2 regions of the Nonomuraea sp. NPDC052265 genome follow, and region 1 is predicted to be linked to the other one. Evidence: riboswitches for the same ligand, from Rfam matches in the RefSeq annotation. Region 1 holds a riboswitch; the other holds the start of a gene.
The links. Region 1 has a riboswitch for thiamine pyrophosphate ahead of thiC (phosphomethylpyrimidine synthase ThiC). Riboswitches for the same ligand answer to the same signal wherever they lie in the genome.
Positions count from the first base shown of each region.

Region 2: it holds a riboswitch for thiamine pyrophosphate, as region 1 does, so the genes downstream of both, ACIHAD_RS10600 (FAD-dependent oxidoreductase) here and thiC (phosphomethylpyrimidine synthase ThiC) in region 1, are expected to answer to the same signal.

Region 1 is NZ_JBIUBJ010000001.1:348,481-355,917, forward strand. Features, by position in the region: gene ACIHAD_RS01715 (SDR family oxidoreductase) at 1-717, shown strand, start outside; gene thiC (phosphomethylpyrimidine synthase ThiC) at 755-2,233, opposite strand; TPP riboswitch at 2,226-2,338, opposite strand; gene ACIHAD_RS01725 (class I SAM-dependent methyltransferase) at 2,375-2,995, shown strand; gene ACIHAD_RS01730 (glycoside hydrolase N-terminal domain-containing protein) at 3,271-3,792, opposite strand; gene ACIHAD_RS01735 (hypothetical protein) at 3,852-4,202, shown strand; gene ACIHAD_RS01740 (universal stress protein) at 4,205-5,041, shown strand; gene ACIHAD_RS01745 (cellulose binding domain-containing protein) at 5,136-5,900, shown strand; gene ACIHAD_RS01750 (YbaK/EbsC family protein) at 5,897-6,409, opposite strand; gene ACIHAD_RS01755 (ArsR/SmtB family transcription factor) at 6,399-6,569, opposite strand; gene ACIHAD_RS01760 (AIM24 family protein) at 6,645-7,310, opposite strand; gene ACIHAD_RS01765 (response regulator) at 7,431-7,437, opposite strand, start outside.
Region 2 is NZ_JBIUBJ010000003.1:236,995-244,431, forward strand. Features, by position in the region: gene pknB (Stk1 family PASTA domain-containing Ser/Thr kinase) at 1-10, opposite strand, end outside; gene ACIHAD_RS10590 (thiazole synthase) at 166-921, opposite strand; gene thiS (sulfur carrier protein ThiS) at 914-1,114, opposite strand; gene ACIHAD_RS10600 (FAD-dependent oxidoreductase) at 1,111-2,562, opposite strand; TPP riboswitch at 2,552-2,668, opposite strand; gene ACIHAD_RS10605 (NAD(P)/FAD-dependent oxidoreductase) at 2,721-3,890, shown strand; gene ACIHAD_RS10610 (Rv2175c family DNA-binding protein) at 3,921-4,295, shown strand; gene thiE (thiamine phosphate synthase) at 4,273-4,920, shown strand; gene ACIHAD_RS10620 (polyprenyl synthetase family protein) at 4,992-6,059, opposite strand; gene metF (methylenetetrahydrofolate reductase [NAD(P)H]) at 6,145-7,065, shown strand; gene ACIHAD_RS10630 (GNAT family N-acetyltransferase) at 7,239-7,437, opposite strand, start outside.

The DNA.
Region 1 (7,437 bases):
GGTGACTCGGGCATCGGCCGGGCGGTGGCGGTCGCGTTCGCCAAGGAGGGCGCGGACGTCGCCATCGCCTACCTCGACGAGCACGACGACGCCAACCACACCCGCGGGCTGGTCGAGCGGGAGGGGCGGCGCTGCGTGCTGCTGCCCGGCGACCTGGGCGACCGCGACCACTGCGTGGCGGTCGTGGAGCAGGCCGTCGCCGAGCTGGGCGGCCTCGACGTGCTGGTCAACAACGTGGCCTACCAGGCACCGGTCGACTCGCTGGAGCAGCTGCCGGACGAGCAGTGGGAGCACACGTTCGCGGTCAACATCCACAGCTACTACCGCGTCACCAAGGCCGCGCTGCCGCACCTGCGGGAGGGCGGCGCGATCGTGAACACCTCCTCGATCAACGGCCTGCGCGGCAACAGGAACCTCATCGACTACGCCGCGACGAAGGGCGCGATCAACGCCTTCACCTACTCCATGGCCCAGAACCTGGTCGAGCGCGGCATCAGGATCAACGCCGTCGCCCCCGGCCCGGTCTGGACGCCGCTGATCCCGGCCACGATGCCGGAGGAGAAGGTGGAGAAGTTCGGCGCGCAGGTGCCCATGAAGCGGGCCGCCGACCCCGACGAGATCGCCCCTTCGTACGTGTTCTTCGCCGCCGACCGGCTGTCCTCGTACTACACGGGCGAGGTGCTGGCCCCGATCGGCGGCGAGACGCTGCCCGGCTGACCGCGGCGGGCTACAGGTAGCCGGTCGCCGCGGCGGGCTACAGGTAGATCGTGCCGCCCTTGCGGGTGAACTCGGCCGCCTTGCCGGCCATGCCCGCCCGTACCTCGTGGCTGAGCTTCATCGAGCAGAACTTCGGGCCGCACATCGAGCAGAAGTGCGCGGTCTTGGCGGGCGCGGCGGGCAGGGTCTCGTCGTGGAAGGCGCGGGCGGTGTCCGGGTCGAGCGAGAGGTCGAACTGGTCCTCCCAGCGGAACTCGAACCGGGCGTCGGAGAGCGCGTCGTCCCACGCCTGGGCCTGCGGGTGGCCCTTGGCCAGGTCCGCCGCGTGCGCCGCGATCTTGTACGTGATCACGCCGGTCTTGACGTCGTCCCGGTTCGGCAGGCCCAAGTGCTCCTTGGGGGTGACGTAGCAGAGCATGGCGGTGCCGTACCAGGCGATCATGGCGGCGCCGATGCCCGAGGTGATGTGGTCGTAGCCGGGGGCGATGTCGGTGACGAGCGGGCCGAGGGTGTAGAACGGCACGTCGTCGCAGAGCTCGCGCTGCAGGTCGACGTTCTCCTTGATCTTGTGCATGGGCACGTGGCCGGGACCCTCGATCATCACCTGCACGTCGTGCGCGTGCGCGACCTTGGTCAGTTCGCCCAGCGTGCGCAGCTCGGCGAACTGGGCCTCGTCGTTGGCGTCCGCGATCGATCCCGGGCGCAGCCCGTCGCCCAGCGAGAACGTCACGTCGTAGCGGGCCAGCAGGGCGCACATCTCGTCGAAGTGCTCGTACAGGAAGCTCTCGCGGTGGTGGGCCAGGCACCAGGCGGCCATGATCGACCCGCCGCGCGAGACGATCCCGGTCCTGCGCCGGACGGTCAGCGGCACGTACGCCAGCCGCACGCCCGCGTGCACCGTCACGTAGTCGACGCCCTGCTCGCACTGCTCGATCAGCGTGTCGCGGTAGACCTCCCACGACAACGCCTCCGGACGCCCGCCCACCTTCTCCAGCGCCTGGTAGATCGGCACGGTCCCGACCGGCACGGGCGAGCTGCGGATGATCTGCTCGCGGGTGTCGTGGATGTTCGGCCCGGTGGACAGGTCCATGACGGTGTCGGCCCCCCAGCGGGTGGCCCAGGTCATCTTCTCGACCTCCTCCTCGACCGAGGAGGTGACGGCCGAGTTGCCGATGTTGGCGTTGATCTTGACGAGGAAGTTCCTGCCGATCGCCATCGGCTCGGACTCGGGATGGTTGACGTTCGCGGGGATGACCGCCCGGCCCGCCGCGACCTCCTGCCGTACGAACTCGGGGGTCATGCCCTCCCGGACGGCCACGAACTCCATCTCCTTGGTGATCACCCCGCGCCGCGCGGCGCCGAGCTGGGTGACCGGCGACCCCCACGCCGAGCGGTCGGTACGCGACGGCCCGGATGTGTCGTAGAGCCGCACCGACGTGCCGTTCGACAGCCTGACCTCGCGCATGGGCACCTGGAGGTCACCGATGTGGATCTTGGAAAAGCGCGCGTCGCTCATCGCGCAAACTCCCTTCGCCGGCATTATCCGGAGCAGGTTCTGGCGGTCGGCGGCTGACAGCCGTCCTCTCAGCCCGGTCCGCACCGGGCTCCCGCGTTGGTCAACCGCGATCATAACTCCGCGCGTGGCAGGATCAAGAGGATGTCTGATCCCATTGCGCACACGACAGCCACCTACAACCACATCGCCGACCAGTTCGACGAGCAGTTCACCGACCCTCTACCCGCGTTCGCGGCCTTCCGGGAGCGGTTCGCCACATCCCTGCCCGCCGGAGCCACGGTCGCCGACCTGGGATGCGGCCCGGGGCGCGAGTCGGCCTGGTTCACCGGACGCGGCCTGTCCACCGTGGGCGTGGACCTGTCGATCGGGATGGCCAGGCTCGCCGCCGGGCGAGGCGTTCCCATCGTTCTGGGCGATCTACGGCACCCGCCGCTGGCGCCCGCGTCCCTGGACGGCGTCTGGTCGGCCGCGGCCCTCGTGCACGTGCCGTCCGAGCAGACCGTGCCGACGCTGCGGGCCTGGCACGCGACGCTGCGCCCGGGCGGGGTGCTCGCGCTGACCACCGCTCTGGGCGACCGCGAGGGGTGGGAGCCGGTGCCGTACCGGACCGAGTACGAGCGCTGGTTCGTCAACCGCGACGCCGGCGACCTGCTCGCGGCGCTGGACGCGGCCGGGTTCGCGGTCGCCTGGCACGAGTCGAGCGTCACCCACCGCACGTGGTTCAGCGTGCTGGCGACAGCGCGTAACGCTCCCCCGCCCTAGTCTCCAGGTCGAGCGCGAACCCGGGGCCGCGCAGCCGGGCGGCCCCGCCGCGCGCCGACGACAGCCTGACCTCGACCGGGAGGCCGTCCGCCCATCGGGCATGACCTGGCCGAGGTCGAGGCGTACCCGGCCGAACAGGGCCCGTGGTCGGCCTCGTGCTCGGCCCGCAGCTCCTCGTGCGGCCGGCGCGCCGCCGCGTCCACGGCCGCCGTGACCCGCGCCGCCGGGTACGGGCCCCGGTAGCCGGGGTGGACGGGCGCGTGATCGGTGGCCGCCTAGAACACGAACACCGCGCTCTCGGCGCCGGTCACGACGACGCGGTCGCCCTCGTCCGTACGGGTGCCGCCCTCGGTCAGCACCTGGACCTGGCCCTCGCACACCAGGCCGTTGTCGGTCAGCACGCCCCGGACGCGCAGCCGCCCCGCCTCGGCGGTCACATCCTCCCCGCCGGGGTGCGCGGTGCCGAACCGCAACGTGAACCCCACCCGTCCCGAGGGCCCCGCGGTCAGCCTTCCGACGATGACGCCCGCCGGGTGCGAGGCGAAATATTCCCTGGTCAACGGCATGCCGTCGGCGTCCTCGTACGTCACGGCGGCCACCGCCGTCTCCAGGTCGAGCGTGCGCCGGTAGCCGGGCTCCGCGCTGCCCGGACCGCCGGTCCACAACGACTTCTCGTTGAGCTGGACGCGCTCGGTCCCGAGGTTCCCGAACACGCACGCGCCGAGCGCTCCGTTGCCGATCGGAAGGACGTGTCCTTCCCAGTCGGGGGCGGGCTCGTCGTACCGGAGCGTCAGCATGGCGATCAGCCCAAGGTTTGACGATCGCCCCTGGCGGTACGGACCCCCTCAGGGGAACTATGATGAAGATCGCCGCTGTGGCCGCGATCGTGGCTCTGACCACGATCGGACCGGCTGCCGCCTCTGGGGACGGCATCGAGCAGCAGGAAGTGAGCAAGCAGCAATACCGGACGCTGACCGCCCAGTGCCGCTACGCCGACACGCAGACCCTGCGCGACAAGTGCAGGCAGGCGGTCAAGGAGAACTACCGCATCGGCCGGCGCAACCGTTCACTCGACTGCCGGACGTACTCCGGCGTGACGGTCTGCGGCGAACTGCTCCTCAGCAAGACCGAGCGCGCGTGCATCGAAGAGTCCACCAGACAGGGCTTGGCCTACCGCCGCGCCGAAGTGGAATGTTACGTGGCCTGACCATGATCGTCTCAGGAGTCGACGGCTCGCCGACCGGACTGCTGTCCGTCGACTGGGCCGCCAAGGAGGCAGTGCTGCGCGGGGTGTCGCTGACCGTGGCCCACGTGGTGCCCGACTGGGTCTGCCACCCGATCTCCGGCCGGTACGCGGAGGTGGGCAAGTGGATGCGCGACGGCGCCCAGGAGGTGCTCGCGGCCGCCGAGCGGCACGCCCGCGAGCAGGGCGCCGAGGTGACCACGGAGCTCGTGCCCGGCGATCCCCGCGCCGCGCTCATCAAGACCGCCGAGCAGGCCGAACTGCTCGTCGTCGGCAGTCGCGGCCTGGGCGGCGTCCGGGGGCTGCTGCTCGGCTCGGTCGCCCACGGGGTGGCCGCGCACGCCCAGACGGACGTCGTCCTGGTCCGCGATCCGCCCGCCGTTCCGCGCGGGGAGCTGGTGGTCGGCGTGGACCGCTCCGAGGGGAGCCTGCGCGCGCTGAAGTTCGCCTTCGCCGAGGCCGAGCTGCGCGGCGCCCGGCTGCGCGCGGTGGAGGCCTGGGCCTGGCCGCACGCTTCCGGCTTCGAGCCCGCCGATCCGGAGGCCGAACGCGAGACCCGCGAGGCCCTGCGGGCCTTCCTCGCCATTCCCCGGCAATGCCACCCCGGAGTGGAGGTGATCGAGGACGTCGTGCACGGCCATCCCGTCGAGGTGCTGCGCGAGGCGGCGTCCGGCGCCGACCTGCTGGTCGTCGGCAGCCGGGGGCACGGCACGCTGAAGGGCATGCTCATCGGCTCGATCAGCCAGGCCATGCTGCACCACGCGCCCGGCCCGCTCGCGATCGTGAAAGTTACATCGGTGTAGGGGACGTTCCCGCAGGTCGCCGCCTTCCGTTCGGACGGCGGCCTTCCCCGTCTCCCCGCCCGCTCCTACCATCTGCGCAGACCACGGGACGGGAGTGGACACATGCGCAGGATCAGCGTCCTCCGGCTGGCTCGCGGCCACCAGGCCCGACATCGTCGTCATGCACCTCGGCACCAACGACGTGTGGAGCAACATCGCCGCCGCGACGATCCTGGGCGCGTTCACCACCCTGGTGAACCAGATGCGGGCGAGCAACCCCGCCATGAAGATCCTCGTCGCCAGGATCATCCCGATGAACCCGCCCACCTGTCCCGACTGCGCGCAACGCGTCGTGGCCTTCGACAACGCCATCCCCGCCTGGGCCGCCGCCACCACCACCGCCCAGTCCCCGATCACGGTGGTGGACCTGTGGACGGGCTTCAGCACGAGCACCGACACCTACGACGGCGTGCACCCGAACGCCTCCGGCGACCAGAAGATGTCCGACGCCTGGTACCCGGCCCTGACCGCCGCCCTCTCCGGCCCCATCCCCACCCCCACCCCCACATCCGGTGGCGGTGGTTGCGCGGCGGTCTACCGGATCACCGGGCAGTGGCAGGGCGGCTTCCAGGGCGAGGTCACCGTCACGAACACCGGCGCCTCCCCCATGACCGGCTGGGACGTCGGCTGGACGTTCGCGAACGGTCAGCAGGTCACCCAGCTCTGGGGTGGCCGGCTCAGGCAGACGGGCCCGTCCGTGACGGTGGGGAACGAGACCTGGAACGGCGCCCTCGCCCCCGGCGCCACGACCACCCTCGGCTTCCTGTCCTCCTGGACCGCCACCAACACCCCACCGACCCCTGCCTGCGCCCGGGCTTAGTTTGCGGCCGGTACCGGCGCCGCCACGATGGTGGCCACGCGCGGCGCGGCCAGCCGTACATAGTCGTCGGTGGCCAGCGCCAGCGACCGATCGAGCCGCGCGGCGTTGAAGTAGATCTCCGGCAGCTCCAGCAGCGAAGGATCGACCACCAGCTCAAGGCGAGGGTCGTAGCTGAACGGCAACACCGTCCCGCTGACGCTCCCCGCCAGTTCCTCCGCTCTGTCCTTGTCGGCGAAGGCCACGTACGTGCCCTCCAGCAGCCCCTTGACCGCCTGCAGATCCAGCCGCGCGTCCCCCGGCACGACGGCCAGCACGTGCCGCGTCACCTTCTTGCCGATCTTGACCATCACGATCAGGCACTTGGCCGCCTGCTCCACACCGTGCCCCCGCAGGGCGCTCACCAGCTCGGTACGGCCCTCCGCCGGATGGTCGATCACCCGGTAACGCGCCCCGCCGGCGTCGAGATCGGCGATCAGACGTGCGTAGGCGTCGGCCGAGTCACCAGTCACTGCTCAACATCTCCTTGACCTTGGCGATCCGGTCTTCGTCGCGCTGGTGGAACACCCATCGTTTGATCTTCGCACCCCGGATCAGGCCCGCCTTGGCCAGCGCCTTGAGGTGCTCGCCGCAGGTGGGCTGGCTCACACCCAGCTTCTCGGCGATGAACAACGAACAGACGCCGTCCCCTACGAGGTCGCCGTCGCGCTGCGGGCGGAAGTGCCGCTCGGGGTCGCCCGGACGGAATCACGACGACTGCACCACCGGCACCCCTTCACTGGCCTGCACCAGGACGAACCCCTGCCCCCGGAACGCCAGCTGCATGGCCTCCCCGCTCCCCCGCCCGATCAACGACCCCACCTTCATCGTGCGGTTGACCCCGACCTGCAACCCCGTGCTCCAGCACACCGCCGCCTGCCCGTCCACGAACGTCGGCATCCTGGCCACGTCCAGCAGCACCGGCGTGCCGTGCGTGGTCACCGCCACCCATCCGGTACCGGTCACCGTGGTGTTGAACAGCCCGCCGGCCGCGACCCCGGCCCCCTGAACCCGCTGGATGTCCCACCTGAGCTCCGGCCCGAACGCCAACAGGTTCCGCCCGTTGACCGTCAGCCCCTCGTTCTCCAGGTAGAAGAGGTGGATGTCGTCGGCATTGTCCGCCAGATAGAGCAGCCCCTGGCCGCGTACCCGCATCAGGGAGGCGCCCTCCCCCGTCACGGCCTTCTTGAGCAGCTTGCCGAGCCCGCCGGCCCCCTCGTAGTCGAAGTCCATCTGCCCCTGGAAGGCGACCATGGACCCCTGCTTGGCCAGCACCTCGTGCGGCAACTGGACCCGCAACATCTTGCGGTTCTCCAGCGCGAACCCGCCGGGGAGCGGCTGGGCGTCCAGGTTGCCAAAGATAGAACTACGCACGTCGTACCTCTCACGTCGATGGTCGTCGCCGCCGACGTGCACCCGGACGCGGCCCGAGCGGCGCCACTCCCGCCGCTCCCACCGCCTCCGGCACTCCGTCCCAGCGCCTCTACAACCCCATCAACTC
Region 2 (7,437 bases), on a different contig from region 1:
TCTTATCCACCACCCCCCAGAGTTTACGGGCGTTTTGGCACCGGCAGGGCCCGCGCGCCCGAAACCGATGCGGAGACGTTCTCAGGAGAGCGGCCCCGACCGGGGGGAGGACCCGGCGCGAGCCGAGCCCTCCGATGGATCTTACGGGGGATCTCGGGGCGGATCCTAGGGGGTCGTCGGTGAGGACGCCTCCGCGTAGCGCCGGCGCGGGATCCTGCCCGCCTGCCGCGCCTGGCGTCCCGCCGCCACGGCCGCCCTCATCGCCGAGGCCATGAGCTCGGGCCGCTGCGCGCGGGTGACCGCCGTGGCCAGCAGCACCGCGTCGCAGCCCAGCTCCATCGCCAGGGCGGCGTCGCTGGCCGTGCCGATGCCCGCGTCGAGGATCACCGGCACCGCGGCGGCCTCCACGATGAGCTCGATGTTGTGCGGGTTCCTGATGCCGAGGCCCGACCCGATCGGCGCTCCCAGGGGCATCACGGCCGCGCAGCCGGCCTGCTCCAGCCGCCGCGCCAGCGCCGGGTCGTCGCCGATGTACGGCAGCACCACGAACCCGTCGGCCACCAGCCGCTCGGCCGCGTCGAACGTCTCGATCGGGTCGGGCAGCAGCGTGCGCTCGTCGGAGATGACCTCGAGCTTGACCCAGTTCGTCCCCAGGGCCTCGCGGGCCAGCCGGGCCGTCAGCACGGCCTCGCCCGCGGTGAAGCAGCCCGCGGTGTTGGGCAGCACCTTGATGTCGCGGCGGCGCAGCACGTCGAGGACCGAGCCGCGGGCGCCCGGGTCGAGCCGCCGCATGGCCACCGTGGTCAGCTCGGTTCCCGAGGCGACCAGCGCCTGGTCGAGCACCTCCAGGGAGGGCGCGCCGCCGGTGCCCATGATGAGCCGGGAGGAGAACTTCTCCCCGGCGATGATCAGCTCATCCACCCTGCACCGCCGTCAGGACCTCGACGCGGTCGCGGTCGCCGAGCGCCGTCGTCTCCCACGAGCTGCGCGTGACCACCTCGTCGTTCACGGCCACCGCCACTCCGGTGGTGGCCGTGGTCAGCGTTCGTACGGCCTGGGCCACGGTGGTGCCGTCGGCCACCTCGTGTGCGGCGCCGTTGATCGTCACAATCATGAAATATCCCGAAATCTCGCGGGCGAGCACAGCACAGCCAGCTCGCCCTCCTCACCCGTCAGAATCCCCGCCCCCGGCACCGACCCCGCCGCCCCCGGGGACGCCGTCACCACGGTCGGTGTCGCGCCGGTCGGTGTCGCGTCGGTCGGTGTCGGCAGGGTTGGTGTCGCCACGGCCGGTGTCGTCAAGGCCGCTGTGATCAGGGCCGCCGTGAGGGGGGCCAGCAGGACCCCGCCCCGATGGTGGCCGGTGGCCAGCACCAGCCCGGGAACCTCGCCCGCCCCGATGATCGGCAGATTGTCGGGGGTGCCCGGCCGCAGCCCGGCGACCACGTCGGCGACCTCCAGCTCGGTGATCCCCGGGACCAGCTCCCTGGCGTCCCGCAGCAGCTCGTGGAGCCCGCCCGCGGTCACCCGGGTGTCGAACCCCAGTTCCTCCTGCGTGGCCCCGAGCACCAGCTCACCGTCGCCCCTGGGGACGAGGTAGACGGGCGCGCCGTGCACCGTCCCGCGTACGCACCGCCCGAGCAGCGGCTGCGGCGAGCGCAACCGCATGATCTGCCCCTTGACCGGCCGGACGGGCACCCCGGCCAGCTCCCCGCTCCACGCCCCCGCGGCCAGCACCACCCGCTCGGCCGCGATCTCCCGCACGGCGGCGTCAGGCTGACCGGGATCGGGATCTAGGCGCACACCCACCACAGCACCCGTCGCGGGGCCCATCACGCTGTCGGTCACGGTGTCGGCCCTGGCTTCGGCCCCCGCCCCTGTCCCTGACGCGGTGTCGCCGTCGCGCAGCAGCCCGGCGACCCGCGCCCGTACCAGGGGCACGCCCAGCCGGTCGAGCGCGGCCAGCAGCGCCGCCGTGACGCGGCGCGGGTCCACCCAGGCGTCACCGGGGGCCAGCAGCCCGCCGCGCACCGAAGGGGCCAGCATGGGCTCCAGACGGCGGCATTCGCGCCCGGTCAGCCGCTCGACCCGCAACCCCAGCTTGTCCATGAACGCCGCCAGGTCGTCGAGCGCCGCCAGGTCGTCGGCCCCGAAGGCGACGTCGAGCGTGCCGTCGGCGCGCAGGTCGAGCCCGCGACGGGCGGCCTCCATCGGCCCCGCACCCCCGGACACCCGCCCGAACCCGCCACCGGGACGCACGCCGAACCCGCCGGGACCCGCGCCGGACCCGCTGTCGAGACCCGTGCCGAACCCGCCGTCGAGCCCCGCGTCGGCGGCCAGCTCGGCGGCGAAGGACGGCCACCGGCGCAGCGACGCGGCCCCCAGCCGCAGCAGCGGCTCCTCGGTGTAGGCGACCTCGCTGACGGGGGCGAGCATCCCGGCCGCCGCGTAGGACGCCCCGCGCCCCGGGGCCGGGTCGACCACCGTGACGGGCAGCCCCGCACGGGCCAGCCGCCAGGCGATCGACAACCCGACGACCCCGCCGCCCACGATCACATTCATCCGCGCTCCCTTCGCCGGCATGATCCGGATCAGGTGTCTTGCGGTCGAAGGCCCGCTCAAGCCTTCCTCTCAGCCCGGTGACGGCCGGACTCCCGCGCGTCTTGCGCTCCCAGCCTACGGCCTCGGTGCGACGTGCCGGCACCGCCCCCGTTATGGTCATGAACGTGAACCATGTCGTAGTGGTGGGAGCGGGCCTGGCCGGGCTGCGCAGCGCCGAGGCGCTGCGCGGACGCGGCTTCACCGGACGGATCACGCTGATCGGCCAGGAGCGCCATCGGCCCTACGACCGCCCGCCGCTGTCCAAGGCCGTCCTGTCCGGCGCCGCCGACTCCAGCTTCCTGGAGGCCGACCTCGACGCGCTGGAGATCGACTTCTGGCCCGGCGTGACCGCCAAGGCCCTGCGCGAGGGCGTCCTGGAGACGACCGAGGGCGAGCTCGGCTACGACGGCCTCGTGATCGCCACCGGCGCCGAGCCGATCACCGTGCCCGGCGACGGCCCCCAGCACGTCCTGCGCACCCTCGACGACGCCCACGAGCTGCGCGCCGGGCTCGTGGCCGGGGCCCACGTGGCGATCATCGGCGCGGGCTGGATCGGCGCCGAGGTCGCCACCGCCGCCCGCAGGGCCGGCTGCGCGGTGACCGTGATCGAGGCCGGTCCCACCCCGCTGGCCAACGCCGTGGGCCCGGAGATCGGCGCCCGCACGCGACACTGGTACGAGGGCATCGACCTGCGCCTGAACACCATGGTCGACGAGGTGGACGAGGGCGGCGTACGGCTGGTGGGCGGCGAGTTCGTCCAGGCCCACGTGGTCGTCACCGGCATCGGCGTGCGCCCGGCCGTCGAATGGCTGGCCGGCTCCGACATCGACCTGCACAACGGCGTCGTCACCGACGAGCACCTGCGCACGTCCATGCCGGGCGTGGTCGCCGCGGGCGACTGCGCCGCCTGGTGGTCGCGCCGCTACGGCACCAGGCTCCGCGTCGAGCACTGGGACACCGCGCTCGGCTCGCCCGAGGTCGCCGCCGCCACCCTGCTGGGCGAGGAGGCCGTCTACGACCCGGCGCCCTACTTCTGGTCCGAGCAGTTCGGCCACATGGTCCAGTACATCGGCCACCACCCGTCCGGCGACCGCCTGCTCTACCGCGGCGAGCCGGAGGGCAAGTGGTCGGCCGTCTGGCTGACGTCCGGCGACACCCTCGCCGCGGTGCTCGCCGTCGACCGGCCCCGGGACTACGTGCAGGGCCGTAGGATCATCGAAGGCGGTCATCGCCTCGACACAGAACGCCTGGTAGATCCAGAGGTCCCCCTACGGGATTGTGTTGTTTGAGCAAGGACGGCATGTGGTAGTTGTGGTTTCGTGACGCTTTCTGTTGCACAGATCGACCGGGAGACCGACCAGCTCGTCGACGAGTGGCTCACTCTCCCCGAAGTGGCCTCACGCCTCGACCTCTCGATCGGGCGGGCCAAGCAACTCCTCAAGGACCACAAGCTGCTCGGCGTACGCCGCGGCGGCGGCGGGCCACAGGTGCCCGCGGTGTTCCTCGACGGGAAGGACGTGATGAAGGGCCTGCCCGGCACACTGACCGTGTTGCTGGACGCCGGCTACGACGACGTCGAGTCGCTGCGCTGGCTCTTCACCCCAGACGAGTCCCTGCCGGGGTCGCCCATCGAGGCGATCAAGGCCGGCCGTCACACGGAGGTCAAGCGGCGTGCCCAGGCCCTCGGTTTCTGAGGCCCGCCTCTATCTCTGCACCGACGGCCGCCGCGACCGCGGCGACCTGGCAGAGTTCCTCGATTCGGTGCTGGCCGGCGGCGTGGACATCGTCCAGCTGCGGGAGAAGGGCCTGGAGGCACGCGAAGAACTCGCGCTCCTGGAAGTCTTCCGCGACGCCTGCGACCGGCACGGCAAGCTGCTGGCCGTCAACGACCGGGCGGACATCGCCTACGCCGCCCGGCCCGACGTGCTCCACCTGGGGCAGGACGACCTTCCCGTGACGGTCGCGCGAGAGATGCTCGGCGACGACATCGTCATCGGCCGGTCCACCCACTCCATCGCCGAGGCGTCCGCCGCGGCCGTGGAGGAGGGCGTCGACTACTTCTGCTGCGGCCCGATCTGGCCCACGCCGACCAAGCCGGGCCGCCACGCGCCGGGCCCGGCGCTGCTGCGGCACGCGGCCTCGCTGGGATCGGCCCCGGGGTCGGAGCGGCCGTGGTTCGGGATCGGCGGCATCGACCTCGCCAACCTCGACGAGGTCATGTCGTACGGCGTGACCCGCGTGGTGGTCGTACGCGCGATCACCGACGCGGAGGACCCGGGGGCGGCGGCGGCCGAGTTCGCCAAGCGCCTGATCCCCTAGGACGACCGGGCGCCCGCCACCCACAGGCGGACCGCGCGCCGACCTCAGGTGCCGGGATGCCGGTGCCGGGGTCAGGTCTTGCGGGACGTCGCGGCGATGGCCAGCTCGGTCAGCGCCGTGCGCGCCTGGGCGGTGAGAGGCGCCTCGTCGAGCGCGGCCAGCGCGTCGGCGAGATAGCCGGCGATCAGGTCTTCGCACTCCCGCAGCGCGCCGGTGTCCGTGATGATCTCGCGCAGGGCGCTCACCCCCTGCTCGTCGAGCGCGGGGTCGCCGAGCAGCCTGCGCACCGTCGCGGCCGACTCCGGCGCGGCCGCGGCCAGGGTACGGGCCACCAGCATCGTGCGCTTGCCCTCCCGCAGGTCGTCGCCGGCCGGCTTGCCGGTCTGGGCCGGGTCGCCGAACACCCCGAGGATGTCGTCCCTGAGCTGGAAGGCGATGCCGACGCGGCGGCCGTAGCCGGTGCACAGCTCGTCCATCCACGGCTCCAGCGCGGCGGCGGCGAGCACCAGGCCGAGCCTGAGCGGCTGCTCCACCGAGTACTTGCCGCTCTTGAACAGCGCCACCCGCAGCGCCGACTCGAAGGTGTTCTCGCCGTGGGCCTGCTCCAGCAGGTCGAGGTACTGGCCGCACATCAGCTCGGTGCGCATGTGGTCGTGGACGGGCTGGGCGGCGGCCAGCGACGCCGGCGGCAGGCCGCTGGTACGCCACATCTCGCCCGACCACACCAGCAGCAGGTTGCCCAGCAGGATGGCGGCCCCCTCGCCGAACTGCTCGGCCGAGCCGTGCCAGCCCTCCTTCTCGTGCAGGGTCTGGAAGCGGCGGTGGGCGGCCGGCATGCCCCTGCGCAGGTCGCTCTTGTCCATCACGTCGTCGTGCACGAGCGCGCTGGCCTGCAACAGCTCCAGCGACGCCGCGGCGGTGAAGATCTCGGGCAGGTCGGTGCCGCCCGCGCCGCGCCAGCCCCAGTAGCAGAACGCGGGACGCAGGCGCTTGCCGCCGGCCAGCAGGTCGCCCGCGGCGGCGCGCAGCGGTTCGAGCTCGGCGTCGCCCGAGGGGGGCAGCTGCCGTTCGACGAACTCCCCGAGGGCGCGCTCCACCTGGGTGCGCAGGGCGTCCATGCTCGCGGCGTCAGTGGTCATGCCTTGAGACTAGTGGGCGCGGACTCGGGGTCGGGTCCCCGGTCTAGGGGCGGCCGATCCGGACACCGGCCTGTACGCTTGCCCCATGGCGCTTGGTCGACCCTCCATCCTGCCCGATCGTGTTCCCACCGTCCGCGAGCTGCTCGCCGCCGGTGGCCGGTCGTTCTCCTTCGAGTTCTTCCCGCCGAAGACCGACGAGGGCGAGCGGCAGCTCTGGAAGGCGATCAGGGAGCTGGAGTCCCTGCGCCCCACGTTCGTCTCGGTGACCTACGGCGCCGGCGGCTCGACCCGCGACCGCACGGTCGACATCGTCGAGCGCCTGGCCCACGACACCACGCTCACCCCTGTGGCGCACTTCACGGCGGTCGACCACTCGCTGCGCGAGCTGCGTCATCTGATCGGCCGCTTCGCCGACGCGGGGGTGCGCAACATCCTGGCCGTGCGCGGCGACCCGCCCGGCGACCCGGCCGCCGAGTGGGTGCGGCATCCCGAGGGCGTGCTCTACGCCGAGGAGCTGGTGCGGCTCATCCGGCAGGCGGGGGAGTTCTGCGTCGGTGTGGCGGCGTTCCCGTACAAGCATCCGCGCTCGCCGTCCATCGAGTCCGACACCGACTACTTCGTACGCAAGTGCCGCGCGGGCGCCGACTACGCGATCACCCAGATGTTCTTCCAGGCCGACGACTACCTGCGGCTGCGCGACCGGGTGGCGGCCCAGGGCTGTGACACGCCGATCATCCCGTGCATCATGCCGGTCACCCAGATGAGCACGATCGCGCGTTCGGAGCAGCTGTCGGGGGCGCCGTTCCCGCCCGACGTGGCGGCCCGGTTCGAGGCGGTCGCCGACGACCCGGCCGCGGTGCGCGCGCTGGGCATCGAGCACGGCGCGGAGCTGTGCCAGCGGCTGCTCGACGAGGGCGCGCCCGGGATCCACTTCATCACGTTCAACCGGTCCAGCGCCTCGCGCGAGGTGTTCCAGCGCCTGACGCCGGTCGCCGCCACCGCCTGACCCGCACAAAGCGGATGCCCGTCACCCGCCCGCAGGGGGACCGGGCGGGTGGCGGGCAAGGGGTGGTATCCGGTAGGTAACGTGTCCGTCACTTTCTGTCATCAAGATGCCCTGTGGCATGCCGCGGCAAACCGCCGAGTCCAGGGCTTTACCTGCGGTGACGTGCGGCGTGCTCAGTCGAGGGGGAGTGGGCGGCCCACGATCGCGTACTCCTCGTGGCCGCCGGGGAAGACGAAGCGGGTCAGCAGGTCGGTGAAGCCCATGCCGGCGTAGAGGTGGCGGGCGGCCGTGGGGCGGTCGTGGGTGGACAGCACGGCCGAGCGTTCGGGGCGGCCGGCGCACAGGGTCCTGATCATGGCCCGGCCGATGCCC